4 regions of the Serratia sp. NCCP-200 genome follow, and region 3 is predicted to be linked to each of the others. Evidence: predicted binding sites of a transcription regulator. Region 3 holds the regulator's gene; each other region holds the start of a gene.
What was found. The regulator CRP, encoded in region 3, controls carbon source genes, mostly activating them, when cyclic AMP is high. The targets are predictions, from matches to a motif close to ATGTGANNNNNNTCACAT.

Region 1 (4,190 bases), on a different contig from region 3:
GGCCACTTTATCGCCATCGGTCACGGCGACCTGGCGCATGTTGTCACCAAAACGCGCCACTTTCAGCTGTTGGCTTTCCTGTTTGGCGCAGGCAACACGCATCCATTGAGCGATTCGCTCCTGGGCATTTTTGTCTTGCCAGTGGCCTGCAATCACGCTGTGCTGCTGGCGCATACGGGCACCGATAAACCCGAACTCGCGGCCACCGTGGGCGGTCTGGTTCAGGTTCATAAAGTCCATATCCATGCTGTCCCATGGAACCTCGGCATTAAATTGGGTATGGAACTGGAGCAGCGGTTTATCGAGGATAGACAGGCCGGCAATCCACATTTTGGCCGGTGAGAAAGTATGCAGCCAGGTGATGATGCCGACACAGTCCTGGTGATAGTTGGCATCACGGCAGACGGTGGTGATTTCGTCCGGCGTGGTGACCAGCGGTTTCAGCACCATCTTTACCGGTAAACCTGCGTCACGGTTCAGGCTGTTCACGACCTGCTCGGCATTTTCCATCACCTGTTGCAGGGTTTTGGGGCCATAAAGATGCTGGCTACCGATCACGAACCACACTTCACGTTGCTTAAAGATGTTCATCAAAAACTCCTGGATCTAGAGGTTTTATTGAGCCGAGGGAGCTGCCCCGGCGTATTAATTTTTGGTGGTTGCGGCAAAGCGAGGCTCTGCGGCCTGGCACCACTGTTGATAGCGTTCATAAAGTTGTTGGTAGCGCGCGACGTTTGCGGGATCGGGCTGCAAAGTACGTTCAATACTGCAAGCCATATGCTGCTGAGCTTGCGGAACGTCGCTGAAATGCCCGGCGGCCACGGCGGCGAAGATGGCTGCACCCAACGCGCAGCACTGGTCGGAGGCGACAATCTGTAGCGGACGATCCATCACATCGGCGCAAACCTGCATAATCACCGGTGACTTGCGGGCAATACCGCCCAAAGCCAGCACGTTATCGACGGGAATGTCCTGCTGTTCGAAGCACTCCATGATGGCGCGGGCGCCAAATGCCGTTGCGGCGATAAAGCCACCAAACAGCGTGGGCGCATCGGTGCCGAGGTTGAGATCGGTGATCACCCCTTTCAGGCGTTGGTTGGCGTAGGGGGTGCGGCGGCCATTGAACCAGTCCAATACCACTGGCAGATGGTCAAGAGACGGGTTTTTGGCCCAGGCGGCGGTCAGGGCGGCCAGCATGTCATGCTCAATTTGTTGCAGCTGTGTCTGGAGTTGCGGTTGCGTCTTGGCGGCTTCACGCAGCGGCCAGCTCAGCAGGCGGCTGAACCAGGCGTACATATCGCCAAAAGCGGATTGCCCGGCCTCCATCCCGATGGTTTGCGGCACCACGCTGCCGTCCACCTGGCCGCAGATACCGCTGATGGCACGATCGCCCACGCGCTCACGATCGGCGATCAGAATGTCGCAGGTCGACGTGCCAATCACCTTCACCAGCGTATAAGGCTGCGCACCGGCTCCCACTGCCCCCATATGACAGTCAAAGGCGCCACCGGACAGCACCACGCTTTCTGATAGCCCAAGCCGTGTGGCCCACTCTTTGCTCAGTGTCCCTACCGGCAAATCGGCAGTGTAGGATCCGTTGAACAGTGGATAGGGCAAATCTTCCACCAGCATCGGATCCAAGGCCGCAAAGAAGGCTTTCGGTGGCAAACCGTCCCAATCCGGATGCCACAGCGTTTTATGCCCAACGCTGCAACGTCCGCGCTTTAACCGATCCGGTGCAGTAGTGCCAGAAAGCAGTGCCGGTACCCAGTCGCATAGCTCAACCCAAGAGGCGGCTGCGTGGCGTACCGCCTCGTCCTGGCGTGAAACGTGCAAGATTTTGGCCCAGAACCACTCAGAGGAATAAACGCCGCCGATATAGCGCGAATAATCGGGGAAATCACCACGGCGACAAAGCTGGTTAATTTCCTCCGCCTCCTCGATGGCGGTGTGGTCTTTCCACAACACAAACATGGCATTGGGATTGCTGGCAAACTCTGGCCGCAACGCCAACACGTCGCCATATTCATCAATCGGGGCGGGAGTGGAGCCGGTGGAATCAACCCCAATCCCGACCACGCTCTGCCGCTGTTCCTGGCTCATGCGCTGCACCACGGCGACGATGGCTTGCTCCATGGCTTCGATATAGTCGAGTGGATGGTGGCGGAACTGGTTCTGCGCGGCATTACAGAAATCACCACGCTGCCAGCGAGGGTAGTAGACCACCTCGGTATCCAGTTCGTTACCGTTTTGACAGTCGACAGCCAGCACCCGCACTGAATCGCTGCCGAAGTCTAATCCCAGGGCAATAGCACCTGCCGTCATGATGCGGACTCCTTACTTGTTAGGTTGAGGTTAACGATAGGAGCGGGACGGGGAGGCAGGTGAGGAAGCATTGGCTGGAAGTATGCACTTTTCTGCTTGCTACAGTGATTTTGTGATGGGGGTCAAAAGTTATCACTTGGTTAAATTTGCTAAATGTATGCACATATCTGCTGTTATCTCGGGATGTGATAGCGCTCTACATTTAACTAACAAATACCGGCTAAAACTGTTTGCGTCTTACCTGAGTCGACGGCAAGAAGCGAGATACAAGGCCATTGCCGTGACAGGATCTCATAATGATAACGTTTTCACGGCGGCCCGATTTTTCTGCCGATGAAAGCAAAACAGCGGAGAGTACCATGCATAAATTCACTAAGGCGTTGGCAGTGATCGGTCTGACGGCGGTTATGTCACATTCAGCTATCGCAGAGACCATGAAACTGGGTTTTTTGGTTAAACAGCCAGAAGAGCCCTGGTTCCAGACCGAATGGAAATTTGCTGACAAAGCGGGTAAAGACCTGGGGTTTGAAGTGATCAAGATTGCCGTGCCGGACGGCGAGAAAACCCTCAATGCCATCGACAGCCTGGCGGCCAGCGGGGCCAAGGGATTTGTTATCTGCACCCCAGACCCAAAACTCGGCTCGGCGATTGTCGCCAAGGCACGCAGCTACGATCTGAAAGTGATCGCGGTTGACGACCAGTTTGTTAATGCCAAAGGCAAGCCGATGGAGAGCGTGCCGCTAGTGATGATGGCGGCCACCAAGATAGGTGAGCGCCAAGGTGCCGAGCTGTGGAAAGAGATGAACAAGCGTGGCTGGAAAGTGGCAGAGACCGGCGTAATGGCGATCACCTCCGATGAACTGGACACGGCACGCCGCCGTACCGGTGGCTCGATGGATGCATTGAAAACTGCGGGTTTCCCAGAACAGCAGATCTACAAGGTACCAACCAAATCCAACGATATCCCAGGGGCGTTTGATGCCGCCAACTCGATGCTGGTGCAGCATCCTGAAGTGAAAAACTGGCTGATCGTCGGGATGAACGACAATACCGTGCTGGGCGGCGTGCGTGCCACCGAAGGTCAGGGCTTTAAAGCGCCTAACGTGATCGGCATTGGTATCAACGGCGTTGACGCGGTAAGCGAGCTTTCCAAGAAACAGGCAACCGGCTTCTACGGTTCACTGCTGCCAAGCCCGGATATTCATGGCTACAAGAGCATTCAGATGCTGCATGACTGGGTAGAGAAAGGCGTGGAACCAGAGAAATTCACCGAAGTGACCGACGTGGTGCTGATCACCCGCGACAACTTCCAGGTGGAACTGCAGAAAAAAGGCCTGATGTAAGGAGCGTGCCGCCTGTACCAAGCGGGCGGCCATTTATCGCACAGCATTGAGGAAAGCACTATGACTGCCGTCACGCCCTATCTGGCTTTTAAAGGCATCGGTAAAAGCTTCCCTGGCGTCAAAGCGCTGGATGATATCAGTTTCAGCTGTCAGGCCGGGCAGATCCACGCCCTGATGGGGGAAAACGGCGCCGGGAAATCGACGCTGCTGAAAATTCTCAGCGGCAATTACGCCCCAAGCAAAGGGGAGATCCACCTCCAGGGGCAAGCCGTACAGTTTGCCAATACCACCGACGCGCTGAACGCCGGGGTGGCGATTATTTACCAGGAACTGCATCTGGTACCGGAAATGACAGTGGCAGAGAACATCTACCTGGGCCAGTTGCCGACCAAACATGGCCTGGTGGATCGCAAACTGCTGCGTTATGAATCCCGCTTACAGCTGGAACACCTCGGTTTGGACATCGATCCGGATACTCCGTTGAAGTACCTGTCGATTGGCCAGTGGCAGATGGTGGAGATT
Region 2 (4,190 bases), on a different contig from region 3:
ATGGTCACGCAGGCGTACCGGGATCATTTTGGCATTGTAAGTCTGGTTTTCTTTCAGGCTGAAAACCTGTGAGGTCCCCGATTTGGCCGCTATCTGGTAGGGCGCGGTATGGAACAGCTTATACCCGGTGCCGTTAGGCAGGTTCGCCATGCCATACATACCGTTGCGCACAATTCCCCAATACGGCGATTTGGCCTCGCCAATCTGCACGGCCTGCTCTGGTGGCTGGTAGCGTTTGACTTCCCTGCCCCGTTTCATCGAATACAGCAGATGCGGCGTTTTCACCCTGCCGCTGTTGATCAGCGTGGTCAGCGCTTTCACCATCTGGATCGGCGTAGCGATCCAATACCCCTGGCCAATACCCACCGAGACGGTGTCACCTTGGTACCAGCCTTTTTTATGCACCCGCTGCTTCCATTCCCTGCTCGGCAGCACGCCGCGATATTCCTCGTTCAGATCGATCCCCGTCGGCTGGCCATAGCCAAACTGGCTGAGCCACTGGTGGATCCGGTCGATCCCCATCTCATAGGCAACCTGATAGAAGAAGGTGTCGGCCGACTCCTCGATCGCCTTGGTGACGTTCAGCAGGCCGTGCCCGGTTTTCAACCAGTCGCGATAGCGGCGCTGCGTTCCCGGCAAGGTCCAGGTGGGTGCGCCAAAGAAAGTGGTGGTTGGGGTGATAACACCGGCAAACAGTGCCGATACCGCCATATAAGGTTTTACCGTTGAAGCAGGCGGGTATAGCCCCTGCGTCACACGGTTTATCAGAGGTAAATCCGGGTTGCTGAGCAGCGACTTGTAGGCCTGATAGCCAATACCTCTGACGAACGGGTTGGGATCGTAGCTAGGGCTGGAGACCATCGCCAGAATGCCTCCGTCGCGCGGATCGGCGACCACCACCGCCGCCCGTTGCCCTTTGAGCAAGCCTTCGATGTACTGTTGCAGGTGCAGATCCAGCGTCAGATAGATATCTTTGCCCGCCTGGGGCGGTTGTTCCTTCAGCAGGCGTACGATACGCCCGTGGTTATCCACCTCCACTTCCTGATAACCGGTGGTACCGTGTAGCTGTTTCTCGTAATAGGCTTCCAACCCCTGTTTGCCAATATTGTGGTCGGCCGCATAGTTTTGCGCCTGACCCTGCTGCTCGAGCTTTTTGACGTCGTTATCATTAATTCGCGAGACATACCCCACCACGTGCGCCAACTGTGCCCCGTAAGGATATTGCCGCTGCTGGTAGGTCTCGATGGTTACTCCGTCAAAGCGATACTGGTTTACCGCAAAACGAGCCACCTCGGTTTCACTAAGCCCGGTCTTGAGGGTAACGGGCTTATAGCGACTATTGTGGCGCATATCATCACGAAAGGCGGCGATGTCATCCGGCGTCAGATCAACAATGGGCGTCAGGTTTTGCAGCAGCGTTGCCATATCGGCAATCTTACTGGGAGTCACTTCAATCTGATACAGCTGTATATTGCGCACCAGCGGGATGCCGTTGCGATCGAAGATCAGGCCACGATGAGGGGCAATGGGCAGCATCTTGATGTCGTTTTGATTGGAGCGCGTCTGGTAAAACGCATGCTGTTTGATCTGCAACTGATACAGGTTGAAAACCAGCAAGCCAAAACAGGCGACGACCAGCACCATCGCCACGCAGGCACGGCGAATGAACAACGTTTCTTCGGCGGGATGGTCACGGAAAGGATCTTTTAATTGGGCCATGCGTGGGGTCTTACCTGCCTGACTGATTGCTAAAAAGGGGCGAAAAGCCGGCAAGCATAGCGTTAATAGCCTTGGTACCACATTAAAAGGTTGCTAATGATTTGGCATAAATGTTTCAACATATTGGAATGTTGCTGTGATTTGTCAGACAGGCCATAACGACTATTGAGACGCCAATTATTCCAATGCTATAATGTGACACAGATCACACTAACAACCTAAGCCACCGTCTATCCAATGCGCATTCTGCCCCAAGGTCTGATACCTGGAGCCGGCTGCGGCATTTGTAGCAAAGGATCACCTCCGATGAGTACCATAGCCACTGGCTTTATTATGATGCGCTGGGAATTACTGAGCGCAGTGATGATGTTTCTGGCCAGCCAATTGAATGTGTTGTGCCGCAAGGCTAGCCGTAACGGCATGGCGTTTGTGTTCAGCAGCCTGGGGCTGTTCACTAGCTGCTGGTTTGTGATGGGGCTGATGGGCATGTCCTTCAACCTGGCTGGCATTATGCAATTCTGGGCATCATTCAAGGACGTCTTCATCGATGTCATGAGCCAAAACCCGACCGCCTTCCCCCTGCCATAACCGTTTTTCCAGTCTAGACGGGTGCAGCATATCGCGCCCCAGCAAAGTTAGTGGCGCATCCAGGGCGTTAAGGTCACGCCGACCAGCAAGCCTTCCGGGCTTAGCAGACGGGTGACGCTCTGGCCCCACGGCTCCAGACGGTTGGCTACCAGCAGTTGATAGCCCTGATCCAGCAGCGTTTGGGTGGCCTTCGCCATATCTGCCACGTCAAACTCCATCCACGCCTGCGGCACCGGTAAATCTTGTGGCCATTGAGCCTGACCAAAACAGGATTGGGCAGCCTGCGCCAAAGGCCAAAGCGCAAAGTGCTTCACGCCCGCCAAGGCATCGTGCTCGGTCAGCAGATAGTCCTCATTCCCCTCCATTGGCTTTAGCGGCAACCCCAGCGCTTGCTGATAAAACGCAGCACTTTGGCTCGTGTTTTGGGTTATCGGGCCAAAACCCGCGACAAAAAGTACCTCAACTCCACAAAATGGTTGTTCCATATCCTTTCTCCTCAGGGATTAACGGCTTTGCTGCCGCAGCCATATCGGCGTATGGCCATAGAATGCCTTGAAACGGTGGCTGAAATGGCTGGCCGAGCTAAAGCCGCAATCCAGCGCAATCTGGGTTAGCGGCATCAGCGTGTTGCGCAGTAATTTCTCCGCCTGTTGCAAACGCACCTGCATCACATACTGATGCGGTGCCTGCCCGGTGCTGTGTTTAAACATGCGGGCAAAATGAAACTCGCTCAATTCCACCTGAGCAGCCAGATCGGCCAGCACCAATGGTTGATCGAGATGGTGATAGATAAACTCCTGCACCCGCTTCAGCACGGCCGGTGCCAGCCCACCACGCACGCTGGGCAGCCGCCATTGCAACTGGGTGTAGCGCTGAAGCATATGCGACATCAACAGCGTGGAGGCGCTGCTCAGTGCCAGCTGGTTAGCGGTGTCTTGCCAATTGTGATTAAGTAAAAACTGGCGATACAGCAGCGTGATTTGCGGATCTTCCGCAAACGACAGCGGCTCTACGTTGATGGACGCCGGGCTGCGATCCCAGGTCTGCTCCACCAAATGGCGCAAATGCTGGTCGGTACAATACAGATGCACAAAGGAGAGATTGCTGCGGACATCCCAGGTGGATTCGTAATGACGCGGCATGATGCAAAAACGATCCGGGCCGCCGCCGTTCTGCCAGCCCCCAGGCACCTTCTGATAGCACTCATAACCATCTGCCACGTACAGGCTGAGGGTGTGGTGATCGGCACTTTCCTGGGTGATACGATCGTTGCAGTTGGACCAGGCCGCCAGTTGCACGCCAGATCCCAGTTGCACGCTATTGTGCAACCGGGCTTTATGTTGGTGCAGTGTTTCAAATGCCAGGTATGCCATTGCTGCCCTATTCCTGTGATCCAAGCCGTTTCAGTTTAAAGAGTGCTGGCGCGGGATACCAGTTTTCACCGGGCGCTTTTAACAAAAAAAGCGCAAGAATATGCAATTGGCCGCAAAAGGCTGAAAGCGTTACGGCGCAAAAAGATGAATACTCCCGTCATCATTCACAGGAGAATTTATGAATACGCTGTTGTATCTTGCCGTGGTGCTGATTTGGGGCACCACCTGGATTGCGATTACCCTGCAACAAGGCACGGTGGCGATCCCCGTTTCGATCGGTTACCGCTTCCTGTTGGCTGCCGTCGTGATGTGGCTGGCCATGCTGGCGCTACGCCGTCTGCGGGCCATTAGCCTGCGGGACCACCTGTTCTGCATGTTGCAGGGCTGCTGTGTGTTTGGCTTTAACTTTTACTGTTTCTACCTGGCGGCGGCCTATATCAGCAGCGGGCTGGAATCGGTGATTTTCTCAATGGCGGTGTTGTTCAACGCGGTTAACAGCATGATTTTCTT
Region 3 (4,190 bases):
TTCGATTCGAACCCCGGTTCCTGCATCGCCTGATTGAGCGAGGTAAACAGGGCGTTATGTGCCTGATTGACCTGCATGCGCGTGTAGGCCAGTTCGCTGGGGTCGGGTTCCTGTTCTTCCAGCAAGAGTCGCAGTGCCGTCTGATCGTGCTCCAGAGCCTGATGGGCGTTTTTCCGCAGCAGGCCACTCTGCCACTGCGGCCATAGCCAGATCGTGCCGCCAAACACCAGTACGCAGCCGATAAGGGTATCGATCAGGCGGGGGACCAGGAAATGGGTACCGTTCAGCGCCAGGAGCTGCAAGGTGTAGACGGCGGTCACGGTGAAGCCCATCACCGCCAGCCCATAGTTTTTTCGCAGGATCAGATAGGCCGCCAGGGTGATGGCCAACATGATACTCAGCGTCACGCTTTCGGGCATCTGTAGTTGCAACAGCCCAGCGGCAATCACCAGCCCGGCCAACGTGCCGAGGGCACGGTGCTGGATCCTCACCCGCGTGGCGTTATAGCCGTTTTGGCTGACCAGCATGATGGTCAGCAAGATCCAATAGGGTTTTGGCAGGTTGAACAGCATGCCCAGGCTGCTGCCGGCCGCCAGAATGACCCCCAGCCTGGCGGCGTTGCGCAGGGCGTTGGATTTAAACGACAGATAGCTCACCACCGCAGGCCAGAAAGGCAGGCGTGACTGATTGGCCATCAGATTGCGGCGGTACAGTGGGTGCTGAGTGCGTAGCAGGCGCGCGATGCGGCTGAAGTGGTAATAGCAGAACTGGCCAACCGGGTTATCGGCGTGCTGTGAGGCCACTTTTTCCAGCGCTGCCAGCTCATTCTTCATGCTGAAACGCGCAGAGTGCCGATGATAGAGAATATCGTCGGCCATCACCCGCAGGCGCGTGGCGATCACTTGGGCGTTGCGGCGGATAATCGCTTCGGCCTGGCTTTGCTCCACCAGCTTTTGCACTTCTTCCGGCAGATGCAGGCTGACGGTGATGTGCTCTTGCAAATCGAGCGCCACCTGAAACGTACGCCGCAGGCGCTTTTGCTCTAGGTTATTGGCATGGGGCAGGAAATTAAGCTGTTGGTATAGCAGACTGATCAGGTCCATCACTTTCTGCTGGCGTTGCAACAGCGGCGGCAGGGCAGTTTCAGGATCGGTGTGCTGCGTCAGTAATGAGTATTTGGCTTCAAAATAGTCGGCCAACTGCATATACAGCTGGCTTAGGGATTCGCGCATCGGCTGCTCTTTCCACAGCTTGAACCAGGCCCAGGTAAACAGCCCGTACCAGGCGGTGCCGACGATATACAGCAAAGGGGCATGCCAGATTGGCACGGTGCCTACCATGCTGAGGGAAAAGATGGCGGCGACCAATGCGGCTGGTAGCAGGCGTGCGTGCAGCGGGCTGATCTCACCGCTGACGCCGAGCAACAGCGCCATTGCCAGCATCAGCAAGGGTAACGGCAGATCCCACAGCAGGGCTTGTTGCAGCAGAAGGCTGCTGAGTGCGAACAGGGAGCCGCCTACGACCAGGCGTTTGAAAAAGCGTTTGTGTGGCGTATCCAGCCCGGCAATGTTGCAGCAGGCGGGCACCAACGAGAACAGCATGCCGAGTTGCAGGTTGCCAATCAGTAAACCAAACGCCACCGGCAGGCACAACACCAGCGTTTGCCGCAGTGCGTAGTTGACTTCCGGGTGGTAGATCAGGCGGCGCCACATGGTTGGCTATTCAGCAGGTAAAGAAACGGCGCATTGCTGCACCGTTTCTCTGGGGATTAACGCGTACCGTACACGACAATGGTTTTGCCGTGCGCGGAGATCAGGTTTTGATCTTCGAGCATTTTCAAAATACGACCGACGGTTTCACGTGAGCAACCGACGATTTGGCCAATTTCCTGGCGGGTGATTTTGATCTGCATGCCGTCTGGGTGAGTCATGGCATCAGGCTGTTTTGCCAGGTTCAGCAAGGTCTGTGCAATGCGGCCGGTTACGTCAAGGAAGGCGAGGTTACCCACTTTCTCTGAGGTGACTTGCAGGCGGTTAGCCATCTGTGCGGACAGGCGCATCAGGATATCCGGGTTAACCTGGATCAGTTGGCGGAATTTCTTGTAGGAAATTTCAGCCACTTCACAGGCGGTTTTGGCCCGTACCCAGGCGCTACGCTCCTGGCCTTCTTCAAATAATCCTAGCTCGCCGATGAAATCCCCCTGGTTAAGGTAGGACAGGATCATCTCTTTGCCTTCTTCATCTTTAATCAGCACCGCGACGGAGCCTTTGACGATGTAGTAAAGCGTTTCGGCCTTTTCACCTTGGTGAATAAGCGTACTCTTCGATGGATATTTGTGGATATGGCAATGAGACAGGAACCATTCGAGAGTCGGGTCTGTTTGCGGTTTGCCGAGAACCATTCGCTGTTATCCTCTGTTGTTATCGCTGCCTTGTATCACAGGGGTCAGAGTTCCCTGTAAAACGTGCTTATAGCCCGGTGTTTTAATTGTGGCTATCAACAGGTTTTGAGGCGTGTTATAGAAATACGCTTGTGCTCTAGCATATTAACTTGCAGGGAGAGCTGCAAGCTACATTCTGTTAACAAACCAATATAGGGGCCTTTCCTTGGACATATCCCTGAAATCGGTGACCTGGAAAGAGTTATTGCGGCTCTGTTTGTAGCACAGAGTGAGGCGGGTGTCTTGTGTTGTCTCGCTTCAGCATGATTAGCGTCAGGTTACGTTGCCAGAATGTATGCGAAAGCGTACCCTGTTTTTAAGAAATTAACCGGAGTGTGTAACATGCAGGCAAGAGTTAAGTGGGTAGAAGGGCTGACATTCCTGGGTGAGTCTGCGTCTGGTCACCAGGTTTTGATGGATGGCAATGCTGGCGATAAAGCGCCAAGCCCGATGGAAATGGTGTTGATGTCCGTCGGCGGCTGTAGCGCCATCGATGTGGTGTCGATCCTGCAAAAAGGGCGTAACGATGTGCGTGACTGTGAGGTAAAACTGACCTCCGAGCGTCGTGAAGAAGCACCGCGTCTGTTTACCCATATCAACCTGCATTTTATCGTCACCGGCAAAGGGCTGACCGATAAGATTGTCGAGCGCGCGGTGGATCTTTCCGCCGAGAAATACTGCTCCGTCTCCTTGATGCTGGGTAAAGCCGCCAGCATTAGCCACAGCTTCGAAATCCGCGAAGTGGCCTGATCCTACCAAGGGTAGCGCAGGCAGTGGGCACGCAATAAATCAAGAAATCGCCGTGCCGTCACGGTTAGCGGCGATTTCTGTGAATACAGCACGCAATATTGCGCTTGTGGCAACGTGTCGATAGGCAATGCCACCAGCCGACGCTGCAAATAGAACGGTGCACTCATCGCCCGCGCCACGATAGTCAGATAATCCGCCTCCAGCACCATATTCAAGCCACAGGTCACAGAGTCCGAACGAATGGGCGAACGGCTCAATTGCTGATAGAAGGTGCCTAATACCGCACGCAACTGCTGGTAATAACCCATATCGGTTTCCGGTAATAACCACTTGGCCTCACGCAGTTCGTCCAACGAGGTGGCCTGCGCCAGTGGGTGCCCCTGGCGTGCGATAATGCAAAAAGAGGCGTTGAACAGCGGTTCACGCACCAGATCCTCCAGCGGAAGTTCCGGGCTGACGGTACCCACGGCAAAATCCAGGCGGCCTTCGCGCAATGCTGGCAGTAGCGTAGAAAGCTGCGCTTCGCGGATTAGGAGATTGGCCTGTGGAAACGGCTGTTTGAAGGCTTCGACCAGCTCCGGTAATACCGTCAGGGCGAGTAGCGAAGAGCAGCCAATGGCGACGTTACCTTGCGAATGCTGATTCAACTGCTGGATCTCGTCGGCGGCGCGCTGCAATTCCTCCAGGATCAACTGCATTCGCAGGGCGAAGGCGCGGCCGGTTTCGGTCAGCGTCATTCCCTGACTGCTGCGATTGATCAACTGGGTTTCCAGGATCTGTTCCAGTTCACGGATGGTGCGGCTCACCGCCGGTTGAGATTGCTCAAGCGCGCGTGCCGCCCCACGAATACTGCCGCTGCGGATCACCTGCTGGAAGACTTTCAACTGTTGTAACTTCGGTAAATAGCGCATTCCCCACCCTATCAATAAAAAGCATCACCCCTTACAAAATTGTATCTTATGCCGCTCGGCAAAAGGCGATAATTTCAGCACGCTGTTGT
Region 4 (4,190 bases), on a different contig from region 3:
TTCGGGTGAGAAACCACCACCACGGGCAGTTCGTCCAGTTGGCGTTGGCTGATAAAAGGGGTGATTTGTTCGCTAACGGGTAGGGTGAAGATTTTTTCGTTCATGTTGTTGCCTTCTTTTCGCCGCAAAAACAAATAAAAAGGGCGACACTAGTGTCGCCCTCTATAATCAACTGCGCAACAAGCCATTACTTGGAGATGTGAGCGATCAGGTCCAGTACTTTGTTTGAGTAGCCAGTTTCGTTATCGTACCAAGAAACCAGTTTCACAAAGGTGTCGCTCAGCGCGATACCGGCTTTAGCATCGAATACAGAAGTCAGTTTCTCGCCGTTGAAATCGGTAGAAACCACTTCGTCTTCGGTGTAGCCCAGCACGCCTTTCAGCTCGCCTTCTGAAGCGGCTTTGATAGCAGCACAGATTTCTTTGTAAGAAGCTGGTTTTGCCAGACGGGCAGTCAGGTCAACCACAGACACGTTCGGAGTAGGAACGCGGAACGCCATACCGGTCAGTTTGCCGTTCAGTTCTGGGATGACTTTACCTACAGCTTTAGCAGCACCGGTAGAAGAAGGGATGATGTTCTGGGATGCGCCGCGGCCGCCGCGCCAGTCTTTGTGAGACGGGCCATCAACGGTTTTCTGAGTTGCGGTAGTCGCATGCACGGTGGTCATCAGAGCTTCAACGATGCCGAACTTGTCGTTGATTACTTTAGCCAGTGGTGCCAGGCAGTTGGTGGTACAAGAAGCGTTGGAAACGATTTCTTGGCCAGCGTAAGACTTGTGGTTCACGCCCATAACGAACATAGGGGTATCATCTTTAGATGGGCCAGTCAGAACAACTTTCTTAGCACCTGCAGCGATGTGTTTACGTGCAGTTTCGTCAGTCAGGAACAGGCCAGTTGCTTCAGCAACGACGTCAACGTTGACTTCGTTCCACTTCAGGTTAGCCGGATCTCTTTCTGAGGTACAACGGATGGTTTTGCCGTTAACAACCAGGTGGCCGTCTTTAACTTCTACAGTACCGTCGAAACGGCCGTGAGTAGAGTCATACTTCAGCATGTAAGCCATGTACTCTGCGTCTAACAGGTCGTTGATTGCAACGATTTCGATGTCAGAACGTTCCTGAGCAGCACGGAAAACAATGCGACCGATACGGCCAAAACCGTTGATACCTACTTTGATAGTCATATATTCCACCAGCTATTTGTTAGTGAATAAAAGGTTGGTTGTAAAATTACAAAAACCTTACCGAGCGTCAAGCGGAATCGTGTCAATTCTTGCTGCAAGTCAAACCAGAGGCCCGGTTTTGCACACAAATCGCACATTCCATTTACGTTTGTCCTCCCATCGATATGGGGGCAAACCGCCAAGTATAAAGTCAGCACGTGCAAGATATGTGATCGAAGTCACATATGGCGGCAGCGTAACCTTTATGCCGTACAGTTTAGGCTAAAAAGGCCTGCAGCGTTGTTAATTTTTTGTTATTATTACTCATTGTTTTCGTTGACATTATCCACATTGCGGGAATAGCACAAATGGCTAAAGAGACAACCCCTAAGACACCGCTCACGGAACTGAATGAAATCCAACGTTATGTGACACAAGAGCGTGGCACCGAAGCCCCCTATAGCGGTAAATTACTGCATAACCAGCGTGAGGGCGTGTACCACTGCCTGTGCTGTAACGCGCCGCTGTTCTTCTCCGCCAGCAAGTTTGATTCTGGCTGCGGCTGGCCCAGCTTCTATCAGCCCGTTTCGGACGATGCTATTCGTTATCTTGATGATAATTCACATAATATGCATCGAGTCGAGATCCGCTGTGGTAACTGCGACGCGCATTTGGGGCACGTATTCCCCGATGGTCCGCAGCCGACTGGCGAACGCTACTGTGTCAACTCCGCGTCACTGAATTTCACCGACGACGAGAATGGCGAGCAGACGGCAGGTTAAGCTGTAACTAAACCAACAAAATCGATTCAGCTAATTATTCATCCCCGGGTGAGGACATGCTCTGATGGAAGTAAAAGATCTGATTGCGGCCATGACGCCGGAAATCTACCAGCGGCTGGTGCTGGCTGTGGAACTGGGCAAATGGCCTGATGGTGTGGCACTGACGCCAGAGCAGAAAGAACACAGCTTGCAGGCGGTGATGCTGTGGCAGTCGATGAACAATGCGGACCCGCAACATATGAGCATTGGCACCGACGGGCAAATCGTGATGAAAAGCAAACAGGAGCTGAAGCAGCAGTTTATGGCCGAGCCGTTGGCCAAGCTGAAGCCGCAGTAATCTGTTGCTGGCAGGGCGATGTTGCTATCGCCCTGAAGGTTTTACTGCTTCTGCGGGCTCAAGCCTAAGCTTTCGGCTAACTGGTGGGCCAGGCGGTTGTTATCGTCCGCGCCATACTCCCAGAACATCGCTCCTCCCAATCCTTTGCTCTTGATGTACTCGGCCTTGATGGCTACCGAGCGCGGGTTTTCATAGCTTATCGCGAACAGCGGTTTGCCTGCGGATGACTTCATCATCAGATAGGGCACCTTAGCCTCGCTATCCCAATGCGCGGTGAAGCGCCGTTGTGGGTCTTTCAGCATCTTGTTCACGATATCGTTGTACTTGATGTAACTGTCTTTATCCAAATCCACGCCCAGCGACTTGAAGACGTCTTTTTCACGTGTGGTGAAATAGGGCTGGGTGACGGGATGCTTGGCCGCATTTGCCACATCCCAATCAATACCCGACTCGGTGGCGCGTTTAGGTACCCGGCCATAGAAACCGATCCCCAGATTGAGCTGAGTTGGCTTCAGCCCGGCGGCCAGATAGTTGTTGACCACAAAGTCGGCGCTGTACTTGTCGGCGGCGGCCACGGTTGGCCATTGTTTGGAGTCATAGAGATTGGAATTGAAATACTGGGTACCGTACGCCATGTCGTAGGTCATCAGATTGATGTAGTTCAGATAGGGCGCGATAGCCTTAACGTCTACCCATTCCTGCGGACTTTTGACATTGGCCCCGACGGCGATGGTCAGCAGTTTTTCTTTACCCAACGCCTGATGCAGTTCGCTCAGTAGGGCGGTGAAATTGGCTCTGTCAGTGGGTTGGCTTTCCACCAATCCCCAGGCACCGTTAACCGGGTATTCCCAATCCAGATCGATACCATCTAGCTGATACTTGGCAATCACCTCCTGCACCGAACGAATAAACACCGCCCGGCTTTCCGGTGTGGCTGCCGCGCCGGAGAACCCACGAGCTCCCCATCCGCCAACGGACAGCAAAACCTTCAGCGCCGGATTTTGCTGGCGCAATACGGGTAATAGCTTTAAGTCTGCTTCGACTTTAGGGGAGAGATAGATTTGGTGTAGGCGGGAGGGATCTTTCAGTGCCGGGTTGGTTTCCTCTTTTTCAGCGTTATAAATCAGGCCAAAAGAGTAGTTGAGGTGGGTGATCTGGCTGACGTCAAGCTGGTTGATATCACCGCCCGGCCCGGCGGTTACGTCGCCACCGCCGTTGAAGTAGCCGACAGAGAGATAAGGTGCCGCGTGAGCCATGCCCACGCCAGCCACACCGAGTTGCACCGCTACCAGCAAGGGTAGCAGTTTACGGGTTAAAGCCATGTTGTCTCCTTTGGTCAGCAAGGCCGACCTGAACCGCCTGGGGCGGTATCAATAAAGCCGGGCTCGGTAGGCCCCGGATGCGTATAACTTATTGATGCCTATGCATCAGATGCCATAACAGCAAAAGAGACGGGAGGGGACAAGATGAGCGCGCAGAAGAATGGTGAGAATGTGAGCAGCGTCGAAAATAAGGCGGTTGGCAGAGGATATGGGGCGCTGAGGTCAAGCAGCCCCAAAAACCGTTAGCGTTGAGTAAACTGTGACAGTGTAACTAACTGTGCGCCAGCCGACTGCATTTCTGCCAACGCCTGCTCGCTGTCATCGGGGCTTAAATTGACGCCGCGGCAGCCATCGATGATGACCTGGGTCTGATAACCTAAACGCAAGGCATCTAACACGCTGAACTTGACGCAATAATCGGTGGCCAGCCCCATCACGGCGAGATGAGTGATGCCTCGTTCCTTCAGCCAGCCATCGAGCGCCGTTTGTGCCCGGTGGCCATTATCAAAAAAAGCACTATAGCTATCGATATCCGGGTTCTCGCCCTTACGGAATATCGCTGCGATGGGTTGCTTATCAAGCTGAGG

Region 1: a site for CRP is predicted at 2,436-2,453, ahead of AC6HVW_RS12115 (arabinose ABC transporter substrate-binding protein). Genes of this name have one in related genera too.
Region 2: a site for CRP is predicted at 1,913-1,930, ahead of AC6HVW_RS13020 (YjcB family protein). Genes of this name have one in related genera too.
Region 4: a site for CRP is predicted at 1,390-1,407, ahead of msrB (peptide-methionine (R)-S-oxide reductase MsrB). Genes of this name have one in related genera too.

What each region holds. Positions count from the first base shown of each region.
Region 1 is NZ_BAAKUJ010000003.1:410,657-414,846, forward strand. It holds gene araA (L-arabinose isomerase) at 1-591, opposite strand, end outside; gene AC6HVW_RS12110 (ribulokinase) at 646-2,325, opposite strand; gene AC6HVW_RS12115 (arabinose ABC transporter substrate-binding protein) at 2,685-3,668, shown strand; gene araG (L-arabinose ABC transporter ATP-binding protein AraG) at 3,729-4,190, shown strand, end outside.
Region 2 is NZ_BAAKUJ010000003.1:626,018-630,207, forward strand. It holds gene mrdA (penicillin-binding protein 2) at 1-1,719, opposite strand, end outside; gene AC6HVW_RS13020 (YjcB family protein) at 2,026-2,307, shown strand; gene AC6HVW_RS13025 (VOC family protein) at 2,355-2,792, opposite strand; gene AC6HVW_RS13030 (helix-turn-helix domain-containing protein) at 2,811-3,680, opposite strand; gene AC6HVW_RS13035 (DMT family transporter) at 3,859-4,190, shown strand, end outside.
Region 3 is NZ_BAAKUJ010000007.1:173,492-177,681, forward strand. It holds gene AC6HVW_RS21020 (YccS/YhfK family putative transporter) at 1-1,712, opposite strand, end outside; gene crp (cAMP-activated global transcriptional regulator CRP) at 1,769-2,401, opposite strand; gene AC6HVW_RS21030 (OsmC family protein) at 2,783-3,190, shown strand; gene AC6HVW_RS21035 (LysR substrate-binding domain-containing protein) at 3,193-4,101, opposite strand.
Region 4 is NZ_BAAKUJ010000003.1:843,812-848,001, reverse strand. It holds gene AC6HVW_RS14025 (D-hexose-6-phosphate mutarotase) at 1-104, opposite strand, end outside; gene gapA (glyceraldehyde-3-phosphate dehydrogenase) at 188-1,183, opposite strand; gene msrB (peptide-methionine (R)-S-oxide reductase MsrB) at 1,531-1,944, shown strand; gene AC6HVW_RS14010 (YeaC family protein) at 2,009-2,281, shown strand; gene chiD (chitinase ChiD) at 2,323-3,603, opposite strand; gene pncA (bifunctional nicotinamidase/pyrazinamidase) at 3,846-4,190, opposite strand, start outside.